DNA from 3 places in the Cupriavidus sp. SIMBA_020 genome. Region 1 is predicted to be linked to each of the others. Evidence: predicted binding sites of a transcription regulator. Region 1 holds the regulator's gene; each other region holds the start of a gene.

Region 1 (9,835 bases):
CTACGAGGTCCGGCGCAAGATCTATCCGCGCTCGGTCACGGGCGCCTTCTCGAGCTGGCGCGTCTGGCTCGTCATCCTCACCCAGCTGGTCTACTACGGCACGCCGTGGCTGCAATGGAACAACCGGCAGGCGGTGTTGTTCGACCTCGGCGCCCGCAAGTTCTATATCTTCGGCCTCGTGCTGTGGCCGCAGGACGTGATTTACCTCGCGGTCCTGCTCGTCATCTCGGCCCTGGCGCTGTTCCTGTTCACCGCCATTGCGGGCCGGCTATTCTGCGGCTACGCGTGCCCACAGACCGTCTACACCGAGATCTTCATGTGGATCGAGCGGCGCGTGGAAGGCGACCGCATCGCCCGCATCCGGCTGGACGGCGACCCGTGGAGCCTGCGCAAGCTGCGGCTCAAGGCGACCAAGCACGCGCTCTGGGTGGTGGTCGCCCTGTGGACCGGCTTCACCTTTGTCGGCTACTTTTCGCCGATCCGCGAGCTGGGCGGGCAGGTGGTTGATTTCTCGCTGGGGCCATGGCAGTCGTTCTGGATGCTGTTCTATGCGTTCGCCACCTGGGGCAACGCGGGTTTCATGCGCGAACAGGTGTGCAAGTACATGTGCCCGTACGCGCGCTTTCAGAGCGTGATGGTCGACCGCGATACCTTCGTGGTGACCTATGACGTAGGTCGTGGCGAGCCGCGCGGCAGCCGATCGCGCAAGACAGACCGGCAGGCCGCCGGCATTGGCGATTGTGTCAATTGCAGCATCTGTGTGCAGGTCTGCCCGACCGGGATCGACATCCGCGACGGATTGCAATACGAGTGCATCGGTTGCGGAGCTTGCATCGACGCCTGTAACCAGGTCATGGACAAGATGGCCTATCCGCGCGGCCTGATCCGCTACACCTCCGAGAACGCAATGCGCAAGAGCCTGTCGGCGGTGGCGGCGCGCAGGCGGCTGTTCCGCACGCGGACGATCATCTACGCGGTGATCTGGTCGGTGCTGGTGGGGGGCTTTATCGGGTCGCTGGCGATGCGCGCGCCGCTCAAGGTCGATGTCATTCGCGATCGTGGTGCCCTGGGCCGCGAGGTCGAAGGTCGATGGATCGAGAACGTGTACCGGCTGCAACTGATCAATACCACCGAGGCTCCGATGCGCGTCCGGGTGCAGGCGACGAGCGCGGCGCTGCAAGGGCTGACCATCGAGTACGACAAGTCGGCGGAAACACTGGCGCCCACGTCGAACCGCTTGTTGCCCGTGCGTATCCGTATCCCTATCGACGACGCGCCAGAGGGTACGCACAAGATCCGCATCACGGTCACGGGGGAGGGCGTGGACGATGCGCGGGAACGCGCGCAGATCCAGGAAGCGACCAGCTTCATCGTGCCGCGCGGCCTGTAGTGCGGGTCATCCAGGAAACTATCGACGCAAGGAGTAGGCAATGACAGCGCAACAAATCAAGCCGTGGTGGAAGGAACCGTGGCCGTGGTTGTTGATGAGTGGCCCGCTGCTGGCGATGATCGGCTGTGGCGTGACGATCTGGCTCGCCAATACCCACGCCGACGTGCCGGTGCGCAATGCTGCGCGGCATGGGCTGGTGGTGGAAAAGCTGGATGGGTCCGCCGCACGCGCCGACGCCCATGTCAATGACACGGCGAGGCGGCCATGAGACTGCGCTGGCTGATGTGGGTGATGTGGCCAGCGTTTCTGATCGGCGGCGTGGCCACGGCAACGGTGTTCTCGATTGTGGATCCCAGTGACCTGAACTTCTTCGGTCATCCGGTCGACGCGTCGCGCGAAGCGATCTACACCGTGGGATTCCTGTTGGCGTGGCTGTTCTGCGCCTTGTCGAGCGGCTTGACGCTCTACACCATGCCGACGCCGCTCAGCGATACCGATGAACTCGAGTAGCCCGCGCACCACCGCCGGCAAGGTGGCCTCAGCAGGATCGGTTGTAGATCTGCTTGATGCCGGCCATGTCGATGAGCTTGACGTGGCGCTGGCGGATCTGGATCAGGCCCGCCTCGGCAAAACGGGAGAACAGGCGGCTGACGGTCTCCAGTTTCAGGCCCAGATAGCTGCCGATCTCCTCGCGGCTCATGCGCAGCACGAACTCGCTAGACGAGTAGCCACGCGCCGACAGGCGCTCGGAAAGATTGACGAGGAACGCGGCGAGCCGCTCCTCGGCGCGCATCGAGCCCAGTGTCATCAGCATGACCTGGTCCTGCGAGATTTCCTTGCTCATCAAGCGCAGGAACTGGGTTTGCAGCGAGGGCAGGTCACCCGACAGCGCCTGCAGCTCGCTGAAGCGTACGACGCAGACTTCGGCGTCCTCGAGGGCCGTGGCATCGGAGGCATGCTGCATTTCGCCAAGGCCATCCAGGCCGACGATCTCGCCGGGCAGATGGAAGCCGGTGATCTGCGAGCGGCCATCCTCGAGCGTCACGTGCGTCTTGAGCGTGCCGAAGCGCACGGCATAGACGGCGGTAAGCGGATCGCCCATGCGATACAGCGTTTCGCCCTTGTGCACGCGCACGCGTTCCTGCACGAGCGTGTCCATCTTCAGGAGGTCCTGCTGCGACATGCCTACCGGCAGACAAAGCTGACCCATCCCGCACGTGGAGCAGCGGGGCGAGATCTCGGTGACGGGAATGGAGGTAAGCAATTGAGGGCTCTTGGTGATGCGCATTGCAGCAGGGGCGCGACAAGTCAATTTTACCGCGTGAAGTGACGCGGAAGCGAGGGACCGTTGCCATTTGGTGTGCTTTTCAGTGTTTTTATCGTTGCGTTGTTTGGTGGCGTCCACTGTGCCGCAATGTGCGGCGGCATAGCGATGGCCGCCGAGCAGCGCGCGGCAGTGCGCGTGCCAGTGACGATCCATCGCTCGCCGCGCGGCTGGCTTGTCGAACTACTGGCGATGCACGCCGGGCGCCTGACCACCTACGCATTGTTGGGGGCCGTCATGGGTGCCGTAGGCGCCACCGTATGGAAGCAGGACTATCTGCCCGTGCAGCGATGGCTCTATGGCGCAGGCGGGGCGATGCTGGTGACGTCGGGCTTTTGGCTGTTGCGTGGGCGCAGCATGCGCGCGGCGCGCCTGGAGGCGCTCGCGGTGCGCGTGGCCCAGGGGGTAGTGGGTCGCATGGGCGCGCTCGGTATCAGGCTGCCCGCCGGCCTCGCCCGACATACGCCGCTCATGAGGCGCTTCGGCTTGGGGCTCGCCTGGGGAATCGTGCCGTGCGGGATGGTCTATGGGGCACTCGCGATGGCGCTGCTGGCCGGCAATGCGGTGTCCGGCGCGCTGGTGCTGTTCGCCTTCGGGCTGGGAACGCTGCCAAACCTGCTGGCGATTTCGGGGCTTTCGGGGTATGTGCGCCATTTGTCGCGCCGGCCGGTGGTCCGGGCCGTGGCGGGGGTGCTGATCATCGGCTTCGGCATGGTGGGCGTGGCGCGGGCGGTCTGGCTGCCGGAGACCCTGGCGGCGCATGGGTTTTGCGTGGTGTTCTGAGGCAATTCCGAGCGGGGGGCAGCCCATCCGGGTTCGTGCCATTTGCCACGCCGGGCAGCGGGCGGGTTGCGGACGGGGCCGGGAATGCCATACAATCGCGAGAACCACGGTATCGCGCCATGTAATTCCCTGGCGTCGCCGGGCCGGCATCCCTGATCTGGGATGCGTGTCCATGGGTCCGAGGCAGCATTGGCTTGCCGGATCCGTCCCCACAGTTCATCCGGTTCAAAAGATCTGGTTTAAGAGGCCGGGCGGCCTTGTGGAGTGGTGGCGCAGGCGCAGGACGAAGCTTGTCCGGGCCGATATCCGTTTTTTCTTGCCGCCTTGGCAATCTGATTGTCCTGGCGAATGTCCGCTCCAAGGGGAAGGGTTCCGCCTGCGAGGGTAAAGGCGAGAGCGCGACGCAAGAGGTTCGACTCCCGGCGAAGCCAGCCGGATTCGGACGATCTCCTGCCGGAACGACCCGGCAAATCGATGCAAAAGAACGAAGTGCACCGCTTGGCTGCCTGGGCTGCGACAGGCTGCGAGTTGGCTGCGCAATGAGATGGCGGTGGCATCGGTACCGCTGTATCCGAAATCTCCAGTGCTCCGGGATTCGTCCGGGAGCAGGTGCAAAGACAGGCTGCACACAATCACATGAATACCCAAGAGGCGAAGATCGTCCTCGAGACCGCGCTGATTTGTGCGCAGGAGCCCCTGCGCGTCAACGATCTGCGCCGTCTTTTCGCCGACGATGTCGGCGCCGACACCATCCGCGTCCTGTTGGACGAATTGCGACAGGACTGGCAGCAACGCGGTGTGGAACTCGTGGCCCTGGCCAGCGGCTGGCGTTTCCAGAGCCGACCCGAGATGCGTGAGTTCCTCGACCGGCTCAACCCGGAAAAGCCGCCCAAGTATTCGCGCGCCGTGATGGAGACTCTTGCCATCATCGCCTATCGCCAGCCCGTAACGCGCGGCGATATCGAGGAAATCCGCGGCGTGACGGTCAGCACGGACGTGATCAAGAAGCTCGAGGATCGCAGCTGGATCGAGGTGATCGGCCACCGGGACGTGCCGGGGCGGCCCGCGCTCTACGCCACGACCAAGGCGTTTCTGGACGATCTGGGGCTGCGCACGCTGGATGAGCTGCCGCCGCTCGAGGATGCCCAGGCCCAGGTCCAGGCTGCCCTGCTGGACCAGCAGGCGATAGATTTTGAGGAAGTTGCCACGGCCAACCCGCCGGCTGGCGACGAAGAGGCCTTTGCCGAGCCCCAGTCCGTCGAGACCGCTACCGAGGTGGTGGAAGCGGAGGTCGTGGCCGCGGCGGAGGGCGACCATGGGGAGCCGGTGGAGACGGAAGCCCACGGCGCCAATACCGAACAGAACGACACGCCGCACCCGCAAGACAACAGCGTTGCGCAGTGGCCCGCCGATGGCGGCCAGGACGACGACGCGCCGCTGGCCCACGCCAACGGTTTCCACGTGGACACAGCTGCTTCCTCCCCGGAAGCGGCCGACGATTCGGTCCGGGACGGCAACGCGCCGCATCCTGCTGAGGACGACGAACGCGTGTCCAACTGAATAACACGCAACATCGATAGTGAATACTTTGTCTGATTCCGCTGAGCAAGACGTCCGGCAACCGGACGCGCCGGGCGATACCGGCGCTGCGCCCGACGCGGGCAATGGCACCGACGGCGCGCCGCGCCGCAAGGGCCTGCGCCGTGGCCTGCGCAATCTGGTGGCGTCGCGCCGCCAGTCCGCACAGGACCGCGAGGGTGGCCGTGCCGAGGGCGATGCCGCTACGCCGACGCAGGCCGACGCGCCGCCGCCCGCCGCCGCCGCACCGGCCGGCCGCGAGCCGCGTCCCCGTGGTCGCCGCAAGCCGGCAGCCGATCGCGATACCGGTGACGTCCGCGAACCGCGTGCCGAGGCGGGTGACGCCGACGGCCAGTCCGCGCAGCCGCACGGCGCCGGCGTGCGCAAGCGCCGCCAGCAGCCCCAGCGCAAGGCCGCGCTGGTCGATGGCGACAACAAGCCAGCAGCCCAGCAGCCCGGCCGGCGCGACAAGCGCGGTCAGGGTAGCCAAGGTGGCCAGGGTGGTCAGGGCCAGCGCAAGGGTCAGGCGGGTGCCGCAGGTGGCAAGCCTTCTGAGAAATCCGAGCACCGCCTTGGTGACAAGCCGGGCCGTGGCGCGAAGGGCGGCAAGCCGGCGGGCAAGCCTGCCGGCGGTGCCGAGGACGTCTTCAAGTTCGTGATCTCGGAACAATTCGATCAGGAAGAGATGGCGTTGCCGCGCACCAAGGCCAAGCCGGTGCGTGAACTGTCTGCCGACGATGATGCGCCCAAGCTGCACAAGGTGCTGGCCGAAGGCGGCCTCGGCTCGCGCCGCGAAATGGAACAGCTGATCCTCGAGGGTCGTGTCTCGGTGAACGGCCTGCCGGCCCACATCGGGCAGCGGATCCTGCCGACCGATCAGGTACGTGTGAACGGCAAGCTGATCCATCGCAAGGTGTCGTCCAAGCCGCCGCGCGTGCTGCTGTATCACAAGCCGTCAGGCGAAATCGTGAGCCAGAGCGATCCGGAAGGCCGTCCGACCGTGTTCGACAGCCTGCCGCGCATCAAGGCCGGCAAGTGGGTGGCGGTTGGCCGTCTCGACTTCAATACCGAAGGCCTGCTGATCTTCACGACCTCGGGCGACATCGCCAACCGGTTCATGCACCCGCGCTACGGCGTGGAGCGCGAATACGCGGTGCGCACGCTGGGCGAGCTGGCCGAGGCCGATCGCCAGGCGCTGCTGCACGGTATTCAGCTGGACGATGGCGAGGCGAACTTCCTGCGCATCGCCGATGGCGGTGGCGAAGGGGTGAACCAGTGGTATCACGTGGCGCTGACCGAAGGCCGCAACCGCGAGGTGCGCCGCATGTTCGAGGCCGTCGGCCTGACCGTGTCGCGCCTGATCCGTACGCGTTATGGCCAGTTCCTGCTGCCGCGCGGCCTCAAGCGTGGCCGCTGGCAGGAGCTGGACCCGACCGACGTGCGTGCGCTGATGGCCAATATCGGCCTGAAAGCCCCGGCGAAGGGCGAGCAGGGCGGCAAGGGCGCCACCAAGGTGGGCGGCCGCAAGGCACGCACCGAGGCGGCTATCGCGGGCATGCCGATGCACACCGGCATGGACGGTCTGCCGCGCTATGAGAAGGGTAGCGCGCGCGGTAACGGCGGTGCCGGCCGTGGTCAGCCGGATCCGATGCAGACCTCGATGGGCTACATCCCGACCGGCCCGGCGCCGCTGACGTCACACACCACCAAGTTCAGTGGTGGCGCGGCTGGTGGCCTGCGTGGCGGTGGTGCCGGTGGGCGCGGTGGCAATCGCGGCGGCCTCGGCGGCGGCGGTGGTTTGGGCGGTGGCGGCATGGGTGGCCAGCGCGGCCAGCAGCGTCGCGGCGGTGGCGAGGCCAACGGCAATGTGATGCCGAAGGCAACCAAGGGTGGCGGCAATGCCAGTGGCCCGCGTCGTCCGCGCGGTCGCGGCGGCAACCAGGGGGGCGGTCACCGCTAAGCCAGGCAGGCAGCATCCAGGCCGGGGCTCGCCCTGGCCTGGATGCTGCCCGCGGATCCCGTCAGGCTTTTGCCTTTTGGACATAATCCGCGTATAATCAAAGTCTATTCAAAAGTGTCATCCTTAGCGGGGATGGGCGAATGATGGGCATTGCGCCCATTTTTTTTTGGTTCGCCCGTTTTGTGCTTGTGGCCGCGACTGCGCCACGCCGGCGCCGGGGATGACGGGGCAGGCAAGGCAGCGGTTCGTTTCAGAACCTCGTTTCAGAACCTAGTTTCAGAACGGAAGTCGTTGTCCGGTGTCTGCCATGGTGTTGAAGGCCACTATTTCGGGAATACAGTGCATCTGGCAGATTTGATCGAAACCACCCTTAACGGCATGGGCTACGAGTTGGTTGAGCTTGAGCGTGCCCCGGCCGGACTGCTGCGTGTCTATATCGATCAGCCTGAAACCGGCATCGTCATTGAGGATTGCGAGAAGGTAAGCCGCCAGCTTACCCATGTGCTTACGGTCGAAAATGTCGACTACGAGCGCCTCGAGGTGTCCTCGCCCGGTCTGGACCGGCCGCTGAAGAAGCTGGCCGATTACGTCCGTTTTGCCGGCGTCGAGGCCAGGATCACGCTGCGCCTCCCGGTGAATGGCCAGAAGAATTTCGTCGGCATCATCCAGGCACCCACTGGCGATGCCGGAGCCGAGAAAATCGGCCTGGAATTCGAAGGACGCGACGGCCCGGCACTGCTGGAATTCGCCATATCCGACGTCGACAAGGCACGGCTCGTGCCAGTGATCGACTTCAAGGGAAATCAAAGAAAAGGGAACAAGCAATGAGCCGCGAAGTTCTGTTGCTCGTCGATGCGCTTGCGCGTGAAAAGAACGTCGACAAGGATGTGGTATTCGGTGCGCTCGAAGCAGCACTCGCTTCGGCCACCAAGAAACGCTTCGAGGAGGACGTGGATATCCGCGTCGCCATCGACCGTGAATCCGGTGAGCACGAAACGTTCCGCCGCTGGCTTGTCGTCCCCGACGAGCAGGGCCTGCAGGAGCCGGACAAGCAGATCCTGCTGTTCGAAGCCCGCGACCAGGATCCGGACATCCAGCTCGACGAGTTCGTCGAAGAGCAGATCGAGTCCGTGGAATTTGGCCGGATTGGCGCCCAGGCGGCTAAGCAGGTGATTTTGCAGCGTATCCGCGACGCCGAGCGCGAGCAGATCCTGAACGACTACCTGGATCGTGGCGAAAAGGTCATGACCGGCACGGTCAAGCGCGCCGACAAGAAGGGCCTGATCGTGGAATCGGGGCGCGTGGAAGCGCTGCTGGCCCGTGACCAGATCATTCCGAAGGAAAATCTCCGTACCGGTGACCGTGTGCGGGCGTATATCCTCAATGTGGACCGCGCCGCGCGCGGCCCGCAGATCGAACTGTCGCGTACGGCACCCGAGTTCCTGATCAAGCTGTTCGAGAACGAAGTGCCGGAAATGGAACAGGGCCTGCTCGAGATCAAGGCAGCCGCCCGCGACCCCGGCGTGCGCGCCAAGATCGCCGTGGTGGCCCATGACAAGCGCATCGACCCGATCGGCACCTGTGTCGGCGTGCGCGGTACCCGCGTGACGGCTGTGCGCAACGAGATCGGCGGCGAGGCCGTGGATATCGTGCTGTGGTCGGAAGACCCGGCGCAGTTCGTGATCGGTGCGCTGGCGCCGGCGCAGGTGCAGTCCATCGTGGTGGACGAGGAAAAGCACAGCATGGATGTGGTGGTGGATGAGGAAAACCTCGCCGTCGCCATTGGCCGCAGCGGCCAGAACGTACGCCTGGCGTCCGAGCTGACCGGCTGGCAGATCAACATCATGACGCAGGAAGAATCGGCGCAGAAGCAGGCCGAGGAAAGCGAAGTGGTACGCAAGCTGTTCATGGCCAAGCTGGACGTGGACGAAGAAGTGGCGGACATCCTGATCGAGGAAGGGTTCTCCACGCTGGAAGAAGTTGCCTACGTGCCCATCAGTGAAATGATGGAAATCGAGGCCTTCGATGAGGACACCGTCACCGAGCTGCGCAACCGCGCACGCGATGCGCTGCTGACGATGGAACTGGCCCGGGAAGAAAAGGTGGAAGAGGTGTCGCAGGACCTGCGCTCGCTCGACGGCCTGACCCCCGAGCTGATCGGCAAGCTGGCCGAAGGCAATATCCACACGCGTGACGACCTGGCCGAACTGGCCGTGGACGAACTGGTCGAGCTGGCCGGCGTGGCGGATGAGGAAGCCAAGGCGCTGATCATGAAAGCACGGGAACATTGGTTTAACTGAGGGACACGTACGGGGCCAGGGGCCCCGGCGCTTTCCGCATACGATTGTCCCGACGTAGAAACCGAGCATTGAAAGGGTTTGAATGGCAAGCACAACAGTTGCCCAACTGGCCGCAGAACTGAGCCGCAGCGCAGCTGCCCTGCTGGAACAATTGCAGGCAGCTGGGGTGGGCAAAGCGACGCCGGAAGACATCATCACCGAATCGGACAAGACCCGACTCCTTGATTATCTCAAGCGGTCGCACGGTCAGGCCGACGACAGCGCACGCAAGAAGATCACGCTGACCAAGCGCGAGACGTCCGAAATCCGTCAGGCCGATTCCACCGGCAAGACCCGTACCGTTCAGGTCGAGGTGCGCAAGAAGCGCGTCCTGATCAAGCGTGACGAGGCCGCCGGGGATGTACACGCCGATGGCGTGGACGCCGCCGAAGCGGCTGAAGCCGCCGCTGAACAGGCGCGCCGCGAGGAAGAGGAAAGCCGTCAGCAGGCCGAGGCGCTCG
Region 2 (9,835 bases), on a different contig from region 1:
GTGCGCCCGTGGACGGCACCGTGGGCAACCGGCGCGCCCGGGTGGGCGCCTTTGCGGGCGCCGGCAGCCAGTTGCTGGCCATCGTGCCGGCGGGCGGGCTGTGGGTGGATGCCAATTTCAAGGAAGGGCAGCTCGCGCACATGCGCCCCGGCATGCCGGTGGAAATCGAGGCCGATGTGCTGCCCGGCCGTGTCTTCCATGGCCACGTGGCAAGCCTGGCGCCTGCCACCGGCGCGCAGTTCAGCGTGTTGCCGCCGGAGAATGCCACCGGCAACTTCACCAAGATCGTCCAGCGCGTGCCGGTGCGGGTGCAGCTGGATGAGCAGGATGCCCGGCTTGGCGTGCTGCGCCCGGGCCTCTCGGTCGTCGCGCAGGTCAATACGCTGCCGCCGAAGCAGGTGCAGTGATGACGGCTGCCGGCCTGACCAGCTCGTCGCGCGCCGTGGCGGACACGCCTCCGGGACAGATGTCCACCGCCGCCAAGGTGCTTGCTTTCGGCACGATGTGCGTGGGCATGTTCATCGCCTTGCTGGACATCCAGATCGTTTCTGCATCGTTGCGCGATATCGGCGGCGCGCTCTCCGCCGGGGCCGATGAGACGGTCTGGGTGCAAACCAGCTACCTGATCGCCGAGATTATCGTCATTCCGCTGTCAGGCTGGCTCTCGCGTGTGATGTCGACGCGCTGGCTGTTTGCCGCCTCCGCGGCAGGCTTCACGGTGACCAGCCTGCTGTGCGGCATGGCGTGGGACATCCAGAGCATGATCGCGTTTCGCGCGCTGCAGGGTTTCCTGGGCGGCTCGATGATCCCGATGGTGTTCACCACGGCCTTCGCATTCTTCAGCGGGCCGCAGCGGGTGATCGCGGCCGCCACGGTCGGCGCGCTGGCCTCGCTGGCGCCCACGCTGGGGCCAACGGTTGGCGGCTGGATCACCGACCATTTCTCGTGGCACTGGCTGTTCTTCATCAACCTCGTGCCCGGCATCTTCGTGACCGTGGCGGTACCGTTGCTGGTCAAGGTCGACCGGCCCAACTGGTCGCTGCTGCGCGGGGCGGATTACCTCGGCATGGGATTGATGGCGGTGTTCCTGGGTTGCCTCGAATACACGCTGGAAGAGGGCCCGCGCTGGGACTGGTTCGGCGACAACGTCATCCTGGCCACCGCCTGGATCTCCGGCCTGGCGGGCGCCGCCTTCATCTGGCGCTCGCTGACCCATGCCAATCCGGTGGTGGACCTGCGCGCGCTCAAGGAGCGCAACTTCGCGCTCGGCTGCTTTTTCTCCTTCGTCACCGGCATCGGCATCTTCGCCACCATCTACCTGACGCCGCTGTTCCTGGGGCGCGTGCGCGGCTTCAGCGCGCTTGATATCGGGCTGGCGGTATTCTCCACGGGTGTGTTCCAGATGGCGTCGATCCCGCTCTATGCCTTCCTGGCCAACCGGGTGGACCTGCGCTGGCTGATGATGTTCGGCCTGGCGATGTTCGGCATCTCGATGTGGTACTTCGCACCTATCACGCACGATTGGGGATCGGCAGAACTGCTGTTGCCCCAGGCGCTGCGCGGCATGGCGCAACAGTTTGCGGTGGCGCCTACGGTTACGCTGACGCTCGGCAGTCTGCCGCCGGAGCGGCTCAGGCTGGCATCGGGGCTGTTCAATCTGATGCGCAACCTGGGCGGCGCTATCGGCATCGCGGCGTGTGCCACGGTGCTCAACGATCGCGGCAATATGCACTTCCTGCGCGAGGCGGAGCATCTCAACATCCGCAATGAAGCCATGGGTAACCTGCTGCAGAGCGTCAGCGAGCGGTTCATGGCAGCCGGCCACGACGCCCTCGATGCACAGACCGCCGCGCTGCGGCAACTATGGGGACTGGCCTGGCGCGAGGCCCAGACGCAAACCTTTGGCGACATCTACCTGTTGATTCTGGTGTGCTTCGGCATTGCCACGGCAATGGTGCCGCTGATGCGCAAGGTGGCCGCACCGAAGGCACCGTCTGCGGATGCGCATTGAGGAAACGGACGTGTTGAGTTGGTGCGGCGATTGGTAGCAGATATGCTCGATCAGCCGCAGGGCGAGGCCACTGTTCGCGCCAACAGGGAGCGGGTGCGTGCTCGCGGATGCTTGATGTAGATCAGGCTGCGGTCCAGCTGCCCCTCTATATTGGCTTGGCAACCGCAGCACTCGCCTATCCCACGGGCCCATTCTCCGGATCTGCCGCAGATGGAATGCCCGTAGCATCGGGATTCATACCTCTCTCATCAACTGGAAGCACGCACATGAAGAAGATCGCTACCCTCATTTTGCTGACGGCTACCATCTCGACGATGGCGTGGGCTCAGCAGGCCAGCCCCGGAAGTTCCGCAACGAATGATCAGTTGGTTCAGATGCGGTTGGAAATTCAATCCGCACGAAAGGAATATGATCGAAAAGTCAAGGAGGCGAAGGGCGTGTTTAATGAGGCGAAGAAGGCCGCTGCGCAGGAACGCGACACCGCGATTTCTGCAGCCCGCACCAAAGGTGGCCAAAGTTAGTGGGAATGGCTTATGGGGCCGTGCCTGGGGGTAGTGCCTGGGAATAGTGCCTTGGCCTGGCGCGTCCTGCGACGCCGCGACGTTCACGAAGTAGAGGGCCTTCCGCGATGGCTCGCTGCCTAAGGGGCGCGCACCAGTAGCACCGGCACCTTCGATTCCCGCACCAGACCCTCTGCCACGCTGCCCATTACCAGGCGCCGCACCCCGCGCCTGCCGTGCGTGCCAAGTACGACCACGTCGGCGTGGGCGCGTTGCGCCGCCGCGTTGATCATCGTGGCAACGTCGCCGAGCCCGAGCAGTTCGTCAAGCAGTTCCGCGCGGCATGTGACATGACCAGCATGAGCCCTCGCCTCGGCCTCGGTCAGCAGCTTGCGTCCGCCCTCAAGCAAGGCGGGGCGCAAGTCTCCCAGATTGCCGTAGCCCATGTCGTACTTGAGATAGCTGTTGTCGATCACGTGAACAATATGCAGGGTCGCATTGCACATTGCCGCGAGGCGCATGGCCTCGTCCAGGGCGAGATTGCCGCAGTCGCTGCCATCGATGGCGACGAGGATGGTCTGATACATGACATGGTCCCCTTGGAAGGACGCCGGTTAAGCGGTACCGGTGTGCGGGTAGATAGACGCCGCTTCAGCATAGGTGCGGGATGCGGCTGCCAGTTGATGCATGTCATGGGGAAGCTAATGGCACTTCATTGACTGGGGTCAACCTGCAAGTCCTGGTGGCCCCTACCTTGGAAAGACCGACACGGCCGTCGGATGGCGGATACCTATGCACAAGATCGAATTTGCCGGCGAAATGCCGGATTACTACCCGACCGGTCCCAGTCTGCAATGCTCAGCAACAGTGGACGGTGTGCCTGCGACATATGAGATTACCGCCGAGGCGCTCGAGGATCATTTTGGCGCCCGCTCATACCTCAGCGAGGATCTGCTGCCGGCATTCATGAGCAACCGCCAAGACATTGAGCGCGTTGCGGGCGCCTTGTTCGAGATGACGGAAGCGCGGCATATCGTGCTGCACAGTGGCCATTTCCGCTTCGCGTTGTAAAGCCGGACAGGGCCTGGAGGTACGCCATGGAGAAGTACTTGCGCTCGTGCCAACAGGCAAAACAGGCAAAACAGGCAAGGCGGGGGCGATGGTGGGCGCTCGCCGCTTGCGCGCTGGTGCCGTTCTGTGCCGGATGTTCCTCGGCGCGCAACCCGCTGCATCCCCCGAGGCCGCGCGCGGTTGCGCTCGCTCCCACGGGCCTCGAGCAAACGCAGGCGGCGTCTTCCTGGCCCGGCATAACTCAATCGTGGCGCAGGTCGATGCCGAAGCCACCCGCAAGTTCGCAGTCGACGATCCCCGCAGCATAGGCGAACAGCCATGACTCGGCTTGTTCCACGCTCTCGGGTGGGGCGGGCCAGTCAGGCGTAAACCGAATGCCGATGCCGCCTTCCGGGGCGCCAATATGGATACTGCCGCCGGGGTGGCCCGCAGCAATGGCGTCGGGGACAAAGAGTATGATCTGGAACCCCTTGTACGACCGTTTTGCTTCATGCATGGTTACGGCCGCGTCTCGAGTTGGTCGATGACCGCCGAGATGCCCGGGGCCGACCATACGGCGCCGACAGCGGCGCGGCGATCGGCCAGGGAGTCCACGTGCCCGCTCAGCGTGGCCGTGCCGCCCTCGACCTTCACAGTTATATGATGGGCCTCGCGCACGGCATGACGGCGCAACGCCTCTTCGATGCGTTTCTCCACGTCGGGGGACGCTGCCTTCTCGTGCATCCGGATGCTGTTGACCACGCCGATCACACCGCGCAACTGGCTTACCGTGCGTTCCGCCAGGTGCTTCTGGTAGCCCCAATCGACATCGCCCGATAGCGTCACCCACCCGCGCTCGACGCGCACCTTGATGGCATCTGCGGGCAGATGCACGTGCCATTGCAGGGCCTCGCGGGCTGCCTCGGCAACGGCTTCGTCAAGGAGTGCGCCGGGCGGATGTACGTCGAGCTTGATGATGACGGCACGTACGCCAGAGATTCGTTCCACGGCGCGCTCGGCGGCGAGCTTCTCCGAGTAGCTGGATAGGTGTCCGCTCAGTGTGACAATTCCCTTGTGGACCTCCACGCCAATGGACGCCGCGTCTATGGCCGGGTCCCAGTCTAGTTCCTCGGTGACGTCTTTCTGGATCTGATGATCTGATTTCATGCTTTACCCCTGTTGTCGCACCTGGCAATCGTCCGAAGACGCTGTGGAGACTGGCTAGCGGAGTTCGTACTCGCGCATCATCTCTGTCGTAACGGCCTTGATCGTGGGCAGGCACGACGGCCTGACTGCCGGGAAGGCTTCAATAGTCCAATTGCAGCCGCCGTTGGCAGCAGCGTCGACACGCTGCGGCAACGGGATGTCGCAGTCGCGGCAGTCATCGCCAAGGTCGGCGTTCTCCTGCAGGCGGCGCAGGATTTCGTTGCGGATCTCATCCGCACTGCCGAAGTTCCTGATCATGGTTGTGTCTCCTGATTTCTCTCAGTGGCGCTTCGGCCAGGGCGTCTAGGTTGGCGATCGGTGGGGCAGTGCCGGACGTCCGATGGTCTGCGACAGGATCGGCTCCTCGTCCTCGTTAAGCGACATATGCTCTGCCAGCTGACGCCGGTTGATCCAGCCCCGCACTACGGCGCCCAGCCCGGCCGAGGCGCAGTAGAGATAGACGTTCTGGACCATGGCGCCAGCCGCGGCGGCGGCAAAGGTGTCGCGCAGCGTGGGTGGGACATCCTGCATCCGGCCGTGGTTGGCCACGTAGACCAGGTCCAGCGGCGCCATGCCGACGAAATCCTGATAGCCGGTCATGCTGCGCACGTCCGCCGCGCGTTTCAGCGCCAGGCAATGGTGTACTGGGTCGTAGCGGTAGAGGCCGGCGGGCAGCGCTGCGTAGACGTCGATGACGGCCTCGCCGTGCGGCGAGGGGGCGGTACGCCCGCCGCCTTGCGAGCGATTGATCCCTGCTGCGGCCCACAGCAATTCGCTCAGTTGCTGCAACGGCAGCGGCTGCTCGTCGAACTCACGGGTACTCATGCGCTGCCACAACGCCCCCATCAGCGGCAGACCATTTGTGCGGTCCGGCTGTGGCAGGGCGATTACCCGCCCGGTCGTGCCGGAGGCGGTGCGTGGCAGCAGGCCCCTAATGGGCTGGTAGGGGATAAATTTGAGTTCGTCCATAGGATGCTCACAATGTTGCCAAGAATGCCGCTCCACTTTGGGGAGGCCTCGGTAGGACGAATGTAGGTGTTGCGTCTAGCCGTGGTTTGCGTTGCATCAAGCCAGCTTCACGGGGCGTGCCGGACGGCGGCCAACCGTCACTTGATCCACGTCAATTGAGTCCGGATGCGCTCAAATATGCTAGATGACGATCAGTGGGCGAGTCAGGCCGTCAAAGACGCCTTCTTCGAAATTTTTCCGCTGTCCCCAACATCACTTTGACGCGACCGACATGCACCGGACAAACGGCGAAGACTCTCCTGTGGACCGGTCCAGTGCCGCAGAGGCCGACCGTCCCGCCCAAGGAGATGGCAGTCGCCAAAGCGGGGCGCGTCCCACAATGGCCCAACTCGGGTTGACCACCGCGCAGGCGGCCCAGCGCCTGGTCGAGATAGGCCCCAACGCGCTACCGCGGCCAAAGCCGCCGTCGATCGTCGCAGTATTCCTGCGACAGTTTCTGAGCCCGCTCATTTACATTCTGCTCGCCGCAGCAGCGGTATCGCTTGCCCTTGGCGAGCCGAGGGACGCCTTGTTCATCGCTGTCGTGCTGCTGATCAACGGGGTCGTCGGCACCGCGCAGGAGCATTCTGCGGACAAGGCTGCCGCCGCACTTTCCAAGATGGAGCAGCCGGATGCCACTGTCATCCGCGATGGCGCGCAGCAGCGTATCGAGGCGCGCAGTGTGGTGCCGGGTGACATTGTGCTGCTGGAGGCAGGTGGCAGGGTGCCGGCAGATCTTGAACTCGTGGAAGCGTCAGATCTGCAGTGCGATGAATCGCTGCTAACCGGCGAATCCCTGCCTGTACGAAAGCGCGCAATGCACGAATGTGCCGATGACGAGGCTCACAATCGCTTGTGCCGTGCCTACGCGGGCACCGTGGTGAACCGGGGGCGGGGCCGGGGCGTCGTGGTGGCAACAGGTGCAGCAAGCGAGTTCGGACGAATAGCCCGTGAACTGAACCGAAAATCGGTATCACGTCCCCCGCTCCTCATCCGACTTGAACGCTTCTCGCGGTTGATCGCCCTGGCGGTAGGCGTTGCCGTGGCCCTGCTGGTAGCGGTGGGCTTGCTGCGCGGCATGCCGTTGTCCGAACTCTTCATGATGTCAGTGGGGCTGGCGGTAAGCGCGATTCCTGAAGGGCTGCCCGTGGCGATCTCGGTGGCGTTGGCCATCGGCATGCGGCGGATGGCAAAGGCCAACGTCATCGTGCGCAAGATGCCCGCTGTGGAATCGCTGGGCTCGTGCACGATGATTGCCACGGACAAGACTGGCACGTTGACGATGAACGAGCTTGTCGTGACAGACATCCGGCTACCTGATGGGACTGCGCTATCTTGCGATGTTGGCCCGGATGTGGACCGCTGCGCCATCCACACCGCGGACACCACCGATGAGGAGGCCAGGACGCGCGTGTCAGCCTTGCTGAGGGCGGCGGCACTGCCCAACGAGGCGCAGCTCGCCAGGGAGGCGAAGGGCTGGTCCGGTACCGGGGACACCGTGGACATCGCGCTTCTGGCTGCGGCGCACAAGGGCGGCACCGTTGTTCACGAGGTCAGGCAGCGGTATCCGCTTGTCGCACGCATTCCCTATGAGCCCGACCTGAGATATGCGGCATCGTTCCACCGGCACGAAGACCGGATCCGCGTTTTCGTCAAAGGCGCACCAGAGACGTTGATCGCAATGTGCGACCAGGTGGATGTGCGGGGGAGCGTCTCGCCGATTCAGCGGGAAGTGCTGCTGCAACAGAAGGAGGCACTCGCCGCGCAAGGACTGCGTGTGTTGGCATTCGCCGAGGGAACCATCGGCGCCGAGCCGGACGAGGTCTACGGCCACGGGCATCTGGTCAATCTGACCTTCCTGGGGCTGGCAGGCATGCAGGACCCGGTTCGACCCGAGGTGCCGGATGCGATTCGAGAATGCTACAACGCCGGCATCGAGATCGCGATGGTGACAGGTGACGACCCGGTCACCGCCAGTGCGATAGCCACCGAGGCAGGGATACGCTTCAGTGCTGAACAGGTGGTGACGGGGGGCCAGGTTCGCCAGGCCGAGCAACTCGGCGAGAAAGCGCTCGACGACTTGACGCGGCATGCGCGGATCTATGCGCGAGTGAGTCCTGAGCAGAAGCTGGCGATTGTGATGTCGCTGGCAAGGGCGGGGCATTTCATCGCGGTAACTGGCGATGGGGTGAACGACGCGCCTGCGCTCAAGCATGCCCATGTCGGCGTAGCGATGGGGCGCAAGGGTACCGAAGTGGCCAAGGAAAGCGCGGATATCGTCATCGCAGACGACAACTTTGCGTCGATTGTTAGTGGCATCCGCGAGGGCAGGGTAGCCTACGCGAACATCCGCAAGGTGATCTTCATGCTGGTATCCACGGGCGCTGCGGAGGTCACGCTGTTCATGTTGGCGATCCCTCTCGGGCTGCCAATGCCTTTGCTGCCGGTGCAACTCCTCTGGCTCAACCTGGTGACCAATGGCATTCAGGACGTAGCGCTGGCCGCGGAGCATGCCGAAGGCGATGAGCTGTCGTATCCCCCCCGAAAGCCTCAGGAACCCATTTTCGACCGCGTGATGATCCGTCGCATCGGCTATTCGACACTTGTGATGGGCGCAGGCGGCTTCGTGACCTTTTACTGGATGCTCAAGCACGGCTATCCGGAGGAGGAGGCCCGCAACCTTCTCCTTCTGCTGTTTGTGCTCTTCGAGAACGTACAGACTTTCAACAGTCGGTCGGAGCGCCAGTCTGTGCTGCGACTGGGCTTCTTTTCGAATCCGATGTTGGTGGTGAGCGTGCTTGCCGCTCAGGCGCTGCATATGGCGGCGATGTACATCCCGGGGCTGAGTGAGGCGGTGCATCTTATCCCGGTGTCGCTCAACGCATGGATCAGTCTGGCGCTCGTCGCCATGACGCTGACTATGGTGATGGAACTGGACAAAGGGTGCACCCGGAGTGGCAGGCAACGGGCGAGGCATGGCGATGCGCCGGTGATGTAGCGCTGATGGACACGCCCGACCGTGGCGAGCGAGCAGGCCCCCTTCTGCAGCGCACCTTTTGCCTTGTCCTCGATCAAGTATCGGAGATCCGGGCCGCCTATAGTCGACTCAGCGTCCGCCCCCAGCGGGCCAAAGCGACTCCCGGAAAGGACAAGGAACATGAACGAGATCAAGTCTGATTTCATCGAGCACAGAAAGGCACTGCGTCGGGATTCGAGCATGCTGATCGCCGATATCCAAGCGCTCCTGCGTGATATCGTCGCCGAAGTGGACAACAGATCCGAGCGCACGCGGGATGAAATTGCGGGACGCCTGCATGCCTTGCAGGCCCGGCTTTCCTCCCTGCGGCGCGAACAGGAGGTGCAGGTCGGCCAGTGGGTTGACGCGACTGACCGCTATGCCCATGAGCACCCGTGGCGAAGCATGAGCATCGTTGCTGCGTTTGCAGCGGCCGCGGGGGCGCTTGCGGCGCATTCGCTTCGCCAACGCTAGGCACGTCGGCGCCAGCACAATTCGCGGTTGCGGGCCTAGGCGGCGCCCAGTGCTAATTTCCTGAAGCCGACGCGAGGCTCGTACGCTCTCCGCCCGGCCTCGTCATGGCGCCGAGAAGCCGGTATCCCTCGCGTGTGAGGCGGATGGGGCGGCCTGATGGCTGAGGCTGCTGAAGATCGATCAGTCGGCGTTGCGCCAACTCGGCGAGATCCGTGACGTCAATGCCAGCGCCTGATCCCCGAGAATCGAGAACCATTAGCGCAGCAATTTCATGGGCGCTCAACATGGGCTGTCTCCGAACGACGAAAGAAGCGTGGGTCGTAGTAATTTTCCTAATACGATAGCCACATACCGCCCGATCCGGCCTTGAATCACCGCAGGCATTGACGACGATCAATGCCATAGGCTCGTCGCAGTGCAGTGGTCTTCACGCGCACGCTCATTACTTCAGATGGAACTGCTCGAGTTCGGACATTGCATACTGGCGGAAGCGGCAAACGCGGCAAGGACGGCCGGTCTTCGGCACTCGGAGACCGGCACGAGCCACTGCCAGGGGTACCCGGTTGCAGA
Region 3 (9,835 bases), on a different contig from region 1:
CGGCCATGAGCCCCAAGGACCGGCTGGCGAATCTCAAGGCGCTGCTGGGTACGCCGGGCGCGCCCGGCAAGCCCGTGGCAGGTTGAGCCGCACCCTCGCCCCAGCCCACGCATCACCGCCGATACAAGGCGGACAAGACCGCGCGCCCGGCGCTTTCTAATATGGCGACGCGTCAGACGCCTCGGCGACTGGCGCCGTGCCGCGCCTGCCCTTCGGTTAGCGGTGCGGCTGGGTACGCTTGCGTGCCTGGCTCTTCCCTGTTGAACGCTCCCGGCGCGGCAGTGCCGGGGGCGTCGTTTTATCAGGCGAAGTTATCCACAGCGTACGTATCAAGCCCGATACAAAGCCGCCACAGCGCCGATATTGCAAACTGGTACAGTTGGACGCCGGCTGTTGCGCGGGCGCCTGCCAGTTTTCGCGCATCGGCTGTCCGCACCGCCCGCCGGCGTTTCCCATCCCTCCCGTTTTGCCATGGACCTCACTCCCGCCCTGCCTACCCGCCTGCTGATCGTCGATGACGATCCCCAGATCCGCGCCATGCTGGCCGAATACCTGGCCACGTTCGGCATGGCGGCCGATGGGGCCGAAGGCGGGGCGTCGATGCGCACGGCCATGGCGCAGCACCACTATGACCTGGTGATCCTGGACCTCTCGCTGCCGGGCGAGAACGGCCTGACGCTGTGCCGCGAGATCCGCGAGCGCACCGACATTCCCGTGATCATGCTGACTGCCCGCGCCGAGCTGGCCGACCGTGTGGTCGGGCTCGAGGTGGGGGCGGACGACTACGTGACCAAGCCGTTCGAGATGCGCGAACTGGTGGCGCGCATCCACACCGTGCTGCGGCGCAGTCGGGCGGATGTGCGGCGTGCAGCACCCACCCCGGCAGGGCACGAAGTCAAGTTCGGCGCGTGGCGGCTCAACACCACGCTGCGCCAGCTGGTCGACGAGGAGGACACGGTCGTGCCGCTCTCGAACGCCGAATTCCGCCTGTTGCTGACCTTCATCGAGCACCCGAACCGCGTGCTGGACCGCGAGATGCTGATCAACCAGGCGCGCGGCCGCGACCTCGATGTGTTCGATCGCAGCATCGACCTGCTGGTCTCGCGCCTGCGCCAGAAGCTGCGCGACGACCCGCGCGACTCGGCCCTGATCCGCACGGTGCGGGGCGAGGGCTACGTCTTCACGGTCAGCGTGGATTCCTGACGCATGGCCGCGTCCTCCCCGCCGCCGAACGCCAGCGCTGCCGTCCGGATGGACACCGCCACGCGACGTCGCCCCTTCGATTCGATGTTCCTGCGGCTGTTCCTTGTCATGGCCGCGATCATGGTGGCGGTGCACGTCCTCGGCGTGACCGTCATCGAGGGCCTGTTCCCGCGCCCCGGCTCGGCCCGTTGGGAAGAGCGTATGCGCGAGGCAGCCTCGGAGGCCGCCGCCGCCGGCAAGCCGTTCCGACGCCTCGAGCCGCCGCAGCGCGGACCGCGTTTCGAGGAAGATGACGATGCGGGCGAAGGCGGCCCGTCCGGGGATCGCGGCATGTTCCGTCCCGGTGATCCGGACCGGCGGGGCGGGCCGGCTGGACCGCCCCGCCACTTCCCCCCCTGGCACGGGCTCTGGCCCCTGCATCCGGGCATGATCTTCCAGTTCATCGCCATCGTGATTTCGTCGTGGGTCGGCGCGCGGCTGCTGGCGCGGCCGGTGCAGCGGCTGGCCACCGGCGCGAACCGGCTGGCGCAGGATGTGCACGCACCGCCACTCGACGATGACACGGGGCCGGCCGAGGCGCGCGCCGCCACCAAGGCGTTGAACCTGATGCAGCAACGCATCCGCACGCAGCTGGCGCAGCAGTCGCGCTTCCTGGCGGCAGTCTCCCACGACCTGCGCACGCCGCTCACGCGCATGAGCCTGCGCATCGAGCGCATCGAGGACAACGACGTGCGCTACCGGCTGCGGCAGGATCTGGCCGAGATGAACGGGCTGATCGATGCCACGCTCTATTACCTGCGTGACCGCGACGACGGCACCGGCCCGCGCCAGCGCGTGGACGTGCAGGCGCTGCTCCAGGCCATCGTCGACGATGCCGAGGAACTCGGCCAGGACGTGCGGCTCTCCGGCACCGCCGCGCCGCTGCTGGCCTACCCGGCGGAGTTGCGCCGCGCCGTGGTCAACCTCGTCGAGAACGCGCACCGCTACGGCGGCGCCGCGCATATCGTGCTGACGGACAGCCCCGAGCGCGTGCAGATCGACGTCTGCGACAACGGCCCCGGCATTCCGCCGGCAGAGTTGCCGCGCGTGCTGGAGCCGTTCTATCGCGTGGAGTCGTCGCGCAGCCGGGCCACCGGCGGCGTGGGGATGGGGCTGTCGATTGCCGCCGATATCGTTAATCGCCATGGCGGCGAGCTGACGCTGGACAACCGCGTCGAGGGCGGCCTGCGCGTGCGCATCACGCTGCCGCGCGACTGATAGATATAGGCGCCTGGGTCAGGCGCGCTGCGGCACGCCCGACTTGCCGATCGGCGCCAGCTGCACGTACTGCGAGCCGCGCAGCCCGCGCGTGAAGTCGAGCGTGAAATCGCCCACGTCGATGCGCGATTGCAGCGCGCGGCGCAGCTCCAGCGCACCCGGCGCCCTGGCCGCGCTGGCGGCCCGCACCAGCCAGGCCGCGCCGATGTAGCCGGCCAGCGTGGCGGGCGAGGGCGGTTCGTCCAGGTATTGCTTCATCCGCGCCACGTGCTCCTTGACCACGCGCAGCGTGGATTCCTGCGGGCCGGGCGCCACCTGCGTGACCACCACGCCACCCGCGTAGTGGCCGCCGAGAATCTCGCGCGCGGCGGCCGGGCTCACCGCCGACAATCCCACCAGAAAGCCGTACCAACCTTGCGCGGCCAGCGCGCGGCCGAGGCTGCCGTAGGCGAGCGTGTCGCCAGCCACGATGACCGCGCCGGGCCGCGTTGCGGCGATGCGGCGCGCGCTGTCATCGACACTCCCGGTCAGCGTTACGGCGCGCGTAGCGAGGTCGCGCTCCATCCGTTCGAGCCACGGCGTGCCCGCCGCGAGCGTGCCGGCGGCGAAATCGGGCGACACGGCCAGCACGATGTTTTTCAGGCCATAGCTGCGCAACTGCCGCACGGCGGCGTCCAGCTCCGCCTGATAGTCGGCGCGCGTGAACCAGATGTTGTCGGCAGCCAGCGAGAGCCCGGAGAGCGGGGCGACGATCTGCACGCCGCGCCGGCTCAGTTCGGACGAGGTGGCCAGCGCGGGCAGCAGCGTGTCGCCGGGGCCGAACAGCACGTCGATGTGGTCCGACTCGGCCATGCCGATGGCCTGCGACGTGGCGATGCGCGGGCTGGCATCGGCATCCCGCACCATGTGCACGATGCGTGGCCCCTGGCCCGAGGCGTTGGTCGCATCGAACAGCACCTTGGCGCCGGCCAGGTAGTCGCGCGCCAGATCCGCCTGCGGCCCCACGCGGTCGAGCAGGTGGCCGACCACCAGCGACCGGCGCTGTGCGGCGGCGGGGTTGGCGGATTGGGGCTGGGCGAAGGCGGCCGGAGCCGCGAGCATCGCGGCCAGCGTGCCGAACGACCGGAGCATGCGTCGGCGCGCCGGCACGGCGGACGACATCGTTCTGGGCGAGGCTGGGCGCATGGTCGGCGGGCGTTGGAATCGGGTGGAGGGGGGACGGCGGGCAGAGCCTATCGGCCGTTCGTGACGCTCGGATGACGCCAACGCCCCACGGCGGCGGGGCTGCGGGCGCAAGCGCGGCGTGCGCTTGATGCGCGTCAAGGTGAGCGGTGGCGCAGCGGCATAGCATCGTGACCATCTTCGCCTGCAAAAAGAGCGCGCCATGTCAGCCCCCACCCTCCCCAGCATGCCTGCCACCACGGCGTTCGACCGCCGCGCGCTGGCCGACTTCCGCAGCCTGGCCGGCCGTATCGACGGCAACGGCCCCCGCTACACTTCCTACCCCACCGCCGACCGCTTCGAGGCGGAGATGGACGACGCGCGCTACCTCGCCGCGCTCGACGCCTGCCGCGCCGACTCGCCCGCGCCGCTCTCCCTCTACCTGCACATCCCGTTCTGCGAGAACATCTGCTACTACTGCGGCTGCAACAAGATCATCACCAAGGACCACGCGCGCAGCGCGCGCTACGTCGACTACCTCGCCCGGGAAATGGCGATGGTGGCCGGCCGGCTCGGGGAGCGCCGCGCGGTCATGCAATCGCACTGGGGCGGCGGCACGCCGACCTTCCTCGATCCCGACGAAATGCGCCGCGTGATGGCGGCGCTGACGCAACACTTCCACCTGCTGCCCGATGGCGAGCACGCGATCGAGATCGATCCGCGCCGCGTGACCGATGCGCGCATGGCGCTGCTGGCGGAACTCGGTTTCAACCGGATCAGCCTTGGCGTGCAGGACTTCGACCTGAAGGTGCAGCAGGCGATCCATCGCGTGCAGTCCTACGAGGAAACGCGCGATGTGGTGCTGGCGGCGCGGCGGCTCGGCTTCCGCTCGGTCAGCATGGACCTGATCTACGGGTTGCCGCACCAGACCACCGAACGTTTCGCGGCGACCATCGACCGCGTGCTGACGCTGCGGCCGGACCGGCTCTCGGTCTACAGCTACGCGCACCTGCCGCATGTGTTCAAGCCGCAGCGGCGTATCGACGAGGCGGCGCTGCCGCCCGCCGGCGAGAAGCTCGACATCCTGGTATCCACGATCGAGCACCTGACCGCCGCCGGCTATGTCTATATCGGCATGGATCATTTCGCGCTGCCGGACGACGACCTTGCCATCGCCCAGCAGGCCGGGCGCCTGCAACGCAACTTCCAGGGCTACGCCACGCATGCGGGGCACGATCAATTGGGCTTCGGCGTCTCGGCGATTGGCGCGGTGGCCGGCCACTACGTGCAGAACGCGCGCACCACGGACGAGTACTACGCCGCGCTGGACGAGGGCCGGCTGCCGGTGGCGCGCGGCTTTGGCATGTCCGCAGACGACCACCTGCGCAAGACGATCATTGGCGCGCTGATGTGCCACGGCACGCTCGACATCGCGGCGGTGGAGGCCGGGCATGGCATCGACTTCGCCCGGACCTTCGCGCCGGAACTGGCGGGGCTGGACGCGCTGGCGACGGAGGGGCTGTTGCGGCGCGATGCGTCGCGGATCGACATCACTCCGCTGGGCCGGCTGCTGGTGCGTCGCGTGGCGATGGTGTTCGACCGCTACCTGCGCCAGGACGCGGGGCGCGAAGTGCCGCTGGTGCGCTATTCGCGCGTGGTCTGAACTGCTGCCTATATATATAGGGATAGGGGCGCCGGACCGACCGGCCCCCAATCGAAACAAAAAAGCCCGCGAGGATCGTCGCGGGCTTTTTTGCGTGGACTTACAGGTGCGCTTTGCGTTACTTCGAGGCGTTGACCATGTAGTCGGCGGCGGCGATCACATCGGCATCGGCGCCGGCATAGCCACCCTTGGGCGGCATCACGCCCTTGCCCTTGAGCGCGAAGTTGTGGACGGCGTCCATGCCTTCCTTGATGCGCGGCGCCCAGGCGGCCTTGTCGCCGAGCTTCGGCGCACCGGCCACACCGGCGGCGTGGCAGGCGGCGCAAACCTGGTCGTAGACCTTCTTGCCGGTTTCGGCCGACGCAGCGGCCGGGGCGGCAGCCGCCGCAGCAACGGGTGCGGCGGCAGCGGGTGCCGGTGCGGCAGCGGCAGCCGGCGCGGCGGGAGCAGCCGGTGCCGCAGCCTGCGCGTCAGGTGCCGAGGCGGCAGCCTGCGCCGGTGCGGCCTGTGCGGGCGCGGGCGGTTCCGGGAACTTGGCGCCGCCGGCGTCGGCCAGGTGCACCACGGCGCGGGCCAGTTCGTAGTCGGTGTAGTCGTCCGGCGAAGTGCCGGCGCGGGCGGGCATCGCCCCCTTGCCGTTCATCACGGACTTCAGCAGGCCGTCAAAGCCCTGGCCGATCCGCGCGGTCCAGTCGCCGGGGGTGCCGTGCTTGGGCGCGCCGGCCGCACCGGTGGCGTGGCAGGCGGCGCAGACTTCCTTGTAGACCTGCTCGCCGGTCTTGAAGACGCGCGGCGCGTTCGGGTCCTTGATTTCCAGGGTGGCGACGGGTTGGATGCGATGGTTGACGGCTTCGGCCGTCTGGGTGGAGCCGGCGCCCTCGTGGGTACCGTGACCAACAAAACTGACCAACAGGACGATCACGATAATCGGCACCAGGAAGGCGGCGATCACGACAGCGATCAGTTGTTTCGGGGTCTTGATGGGAGACTCGTGGTGGTCGTTTTCTTGGTGGACGTCACTCATACAGAACTCTCGATTTTGCAGGGAAACCTAGTGCAGCGCGTTGGGGGCGGCTTGCTTTGTTGGCCCTTGTCGGGGATGGGTCTGTTTTTGCCTTTCGGCTATCTGCGTCCGGGCCATGTCTCGTGTCCCGGGTACGTCTCGTTTCGACGCAAATAGCTGGCGATTATAGACCCAAGCCGTGGCGTCCGGGGTCAAAAGCGGCGGCGGCGAGACCTGCCGGAACCCCTCCCGGCGCAACCCGCATGGACGCCGCCCGGCAAACGAGGTATCCTATGCGACTTTCCGACGCCGGCCCTCGTCCGACGTCAAACGCAGCTCACATCGCGCCCGTAGCTCAATGGATAGAGTACTGCCCTCCGAAGGCAGGGGTTGCTGGTTCGATCCCAGCCGGGCGCGCCAATAGACTGGCTTGTAGTCAGTCCACGCTAGTCAATCCCGCGCACGCGAATTTCCAACAGTTTGTGGTCCGAAGCCAGATCGACTTCCGAGCAGCGGACGCTTGCGCCCGTCTCACCGATACCCCGTGATATCCGCCGGCTTGCCCGCATCGACCACTTCGGTCATGTAGCGCCAGGCGTCGGGCTGGCTGCCGTCGAGGTCGGTGAAGCCGTACACCTGCGCCAGTTGGCCGCTGGATAGCGTCTGGCCGTTCCAGCGGGCCAGCTCGGGGTCGGCGGCGAGGGCTGCCACGGCGCGGCCGACGTAGGCCGGCGTTTCCGAGATCGCGAAATGGGGCTGCCGTGAGGTGGCGTCGCGCCAGTTGGCCTCGGTGACGCCGTAGGCGTCCAGCATGGCCTCGGCGCGCAGCCAGCCCGGCGTCAGCGCGACGGCGGTGGCGCCGTACGGCGCCAGTTCGTGCGCGAGGGCGAAGGCCATGCGCAGCACGCTGGCTTTCGCCAGATCGTAGAAGAACGAAACGCGGTAGCTGGTGGCGTTGTAGGTCGCGGTGCCATCGGTCACTTCCACCACCAGCCCGCCCGGTGATTCGATCAGCAGCGGGATCGCAAAATGGCTGGTAATCGCATGGGTATGCACGCCCAGTTCGAGCGTGCGCAGGCCAATGTCGAGCGACGATTCCCACACGGTCTTATTCCACTCCATGACCGTGGCGCCCCAGATGTCGTTGACGAGGATGTGCAGCGCGCCGTGGTCGGCGCGGATGCGGTCCACCAGCGCGCTGACCTGGGACGGCACCGTGTGATCCACCCGCACGGCGATGCCCCGGCCGCCCGCCGCCGACACCAATTCGGCAGTTTCCTCGATGGTCTCCGGTCGATCCATTTCGGAGCGCTGGGCGCGCGTGGAGCGCCCGGTCACGTAGACCGTGGCACCGGCTGCGCCCAGTTGCACGGCGATGCCGCGCCCGGCGCCACGCGTGGCACCGGCCACCAGCGCGACGCGGTCTCTGAGCGGAGAAGTCATGGGAACGATGCTAGGCAACGGGGGCGCGTGACGCAAGGTGCGCCGCCGCGCGCGAGGCGTCTCCCGCGCCGCCTCACCGCTGTAACCGATCGGTCGATTTCCGGCCTCCGGCGCACGCCGCACGGCCCGGCAACGGCCGGCAGGCCAGCGTGGATGCCCCCTCGGCGATTGTGGCGCGCGCCTTGCAAGGTGAAGAGGTTTCATCGCCTGCATCGCGCACACCGTGGAGGAAACCGCCATGCCAACCCTGACCCCTGCCCATCTCGACATGCTGCGCCAGGCCGTGCGCGGCAAGGTCCTGCTGCCCGCCGACCCGGGCTATGACACGGCCCGCACCGTCTGGAACGCCACTGTGGACAAGCGGCCCGCCGTCATCGTGCAATGTACGGGCACCGCCGACGTGATCCAGGCCGTCAACTTCGCGCGAGACCGCGGGCTGGTGCTGGCCGTGCGCGGCGGCGGACACAATATCGCAGGCAGTGCGATCTGCGCGGACGGGCTGGTCATCGACCTCTCCGCGCACCGCAGTGTCCAGATCGATCCCAAGGAAAAAGTGGCCTGGGTCAGCGGCGGCGCCTTGCTGGCCGATTTCGATCACGAGGCGCAGGCGCTCGGGCTGGCCACGCCGCTCGGCATCAACTCCACCACCGGCGTGGCCGGGTTGACGCTCGGCGGCGGGTTTGGCTGGCTGACGCGCCAGTACGGCATGACTGTGGATAACCTGCTCGGCTGCGAGGTGGTGACCGCCGATGGCCAGCGCCGCTGGGCCAGCGCCACCGAGGAGCCCGACCTGTTCTGGGCCTTGCGCGGTGGCGGCGGCAACTTCGGCGTGGTCACGCTGTTCCAGTTCAAGCTGCACGATGTCGGGCCGATGGTCACCACCGGGCTGCTTGTCTTCCCCGCCGCCGAAGGCAAGTCGGTGCTGCGCCAGTACCGCACCTTCGCGGAAAATGCGATGCCGGAGGACCTGAACGTCTGGGTCGTGCTGCGCAAGGCGCCGCCGCTGCCGTTCCTGCCGGCCTCCGCGCATGGCAGCGACGTGGTGATCCTGGCCGTGTTCTACAACGGCGACCCCGACAAGGCCGATGCGGCCATCGCCCCGCTGCGCCAGTTCGGCCAGACCGTGGGCGAGCATGTGGGGCCGGCGCCGTACGCGGCGTGGCAGCAGGCGTTCGACCCGCTGCTCGGCCCGGGCGCGCGCAACTACTGGAAATCGCACAATTTCTCGGGTCTGGACGATGCTGCCATCGATGCGATGACCGACTTCGCGCTGCGCCTGCCGTCGCCGCTGGCGGACATCTTCATCGGCCATGTGGGCGGAGTGGCCAACCGCGTGCCGCCCGATGCCACCGCCTACGCGCACCGCAACGCCCGCTACGTGATGAACGTACACGCGCGCTGGGAGCGCAATGACGAGGACGCCGCCTGCATCGCCTGGGCGCGCGACTTCTTCCGCGCCACCGAGCCGTACGCCACGGGCGGTGTCTACGTGAACTTCCTGACCGAGGAGGAAACCGCGCGCGTGGGCGCCGCCTACGGGCCGAACTACGACCGCCTGGCGCGCATCAAGCGCCAATACGATCCGCAGAACCTGTTCTGCACAAACCAGAACATCGCCCCGGCACCGTAAGCCGGGGTTGGACGCCCGTGGCGGACACGTTCCGCCACACATCGCCGGACCATGCGTTGCTATGATGGCGGCCATGGCCGGCGACTTCCTCATCCCTCATCACGAATACGAGATCACCGCGATCCGCGCCCAGGGCGCGGGCGGGCAGAACATCAACAAGGTGTCCAACGCGGTGCACCTGCGCTACGACGTACGCACGGCGTCGCTGGCGGCCGACCACAAGGAGCGGCTGCTGGCCCTGCACGACCACCGCATCACCCGCGACGGCGTAATCGTCATCAAGGCGCAGCAGCACCGCAGCCTGGAGATGAACCGCGAGGAAGCGGTCCGGCGCCTGCACGAGCTGGTGGAGAGCGTGGCCACGCCGCCGCGCACCCGGCGCGCCACGCGGCCCACGCTGGCGTCGCGCAAGCGGCGCATCGAGGCCAAGACCCAGCGCGGCCAGATCAAGGCGCTGCGCGGGCGCGTGGTTGAC

The links. Region 1 encodes FNR, which switches genes on or off when oxygen is low (the NO sensors DNR and NnrR bind a similar motif). Its sites were predicted from a motif close to TTGATNNNNATCAA; they were not measured.
Region 2: a site for FNR is predicted at 5,878-5,891, ahead of SB751_RS14435 (cation-translocating P-type ATPase). Genes of this name have one in related genera too.
Region 3: a site for FNR is predicted at 3,770-3,783, ahead of hemN (oxygen-independent coproporphyrinogen III oxidase). Genes of this name have one in related genera too.

What each region holds. Positions count from the first base shown of each region.
Region 1 is NZ_JAWRWU010000004.1:258,797-268,631, forward strand. It holds gene ccoG (cytochrome c oxidase accessory protein CcoG) at 1-1,390, shown strand, start outside; gene SB751_RS10390 (hypothetical protein) at 1,431-1,658, shown strand; gene SB751_RS10395 (hypothetical protein) at 1,655-1,900, shown strand; gene fnr (fumarate/nitrate reduction transcriptional regulator Fnr) at 1,929-2,654, opposite strand; gene SB751_RS10405 (sulfite exporter TauE/SafE family protein) at 2,739-3,497, shown strand; gene scpB (SMC-Scp complex subunit ScpB) at 4,134-5,057, shown strand; gene rluB (23S rRNA pseudouridine(2605) synthase RluB) at 5,086-7,035, shown strand; gene rimP (ribosome maturation factor RimP) at 7,375-7,863, shown strand; gene nusA (transcription termination factor NusA) at 7,860-9,335, shown strand; gene infB (translation initiation factor IF-2) at 9,418-9,835, shown strand, end outside.
Region 2 is NZ_JAWRWU010000006.1:228,678-238,512, reverse strand. It holds gene SB751_RS14480 (HlyD family secretion protein) at 1-407, shown strand, start outside; gene SB751_RS14475 (DHA2 family efflux MFS transporter permease subunit) at 407-2,011, shown strand; gene SB751_RS14470 (hypothetical protein) at 2,278-2,532, shown strand; gene SB751_RS14465 (universal stress protein) at 2,652-3,098, opposite strand; gene SB751_RS14460 (DUF1488 domain-containing protein) at 3,304-3,582, shown strand; gene SB751_RS14455 (hypothetical protein) at 3,824-4,078, opposite strand; gene SB751_RS14450 (BON domain-containing protein) at 4,081-4,728, opposite strand; gene SB751_RS14445 (hypothetical protein) at 4,783-5,025, opposite strand; gene SB751_RS14440 (SagB/ThcOx family dehydrogenase) at 5,071-5,736, opposite strand; gene SB751_RS14435 (cation-translocating P-type ATPase) at 6,116-8,773, shown strand; gene SB751_RS14430 (YqjD family protein) at 8,933-9,265, shown strand; partial or broken gene SB751_RS14425 (gamma-glutamyltransferase) at 9,801-9,835, opposite strand, start outside.
Region 3 is NZ_JAWRWU010000013.1:105,587-115,421, reverse strand. It holds gene SB751_RS22235 (UvrD-helicase domain-containing protein) at 1-86, shown strand, start outside; gene SB751_RS22230 (response regulator) at 472-1,203, shown strand; gene SB751_RS22225 (ATP-binding protein) at 1,207-2,460, shown strand; gene SB751_RS22220 (ABC transporter substrate-binding protein) at 2,479-3,645, opposite strand; gene hemN (oxygen-independent coproporphyrinogen III oxidase) at 3,845-5,284, shown strand; gene SB751_RS22210 (c-type cytochrome) at 5,403-6,308, opposite strand; tRNA gene SB751_RS22205 (tRNA-Arg) at 6,632-6,707, shown strand; gene SB751_RS22200 (SDR family oxidoreductase) at 6,819-7,730, opposite strand; gene SB751_RS22195 (FAD-binding oxidoreductase) at 7,969-9,360, shown strand; gene arfB (alternative ribosome rescue aminoacyl-tRNA hydrolase ArfB) at 9,425-9,835, shown strand, end outside.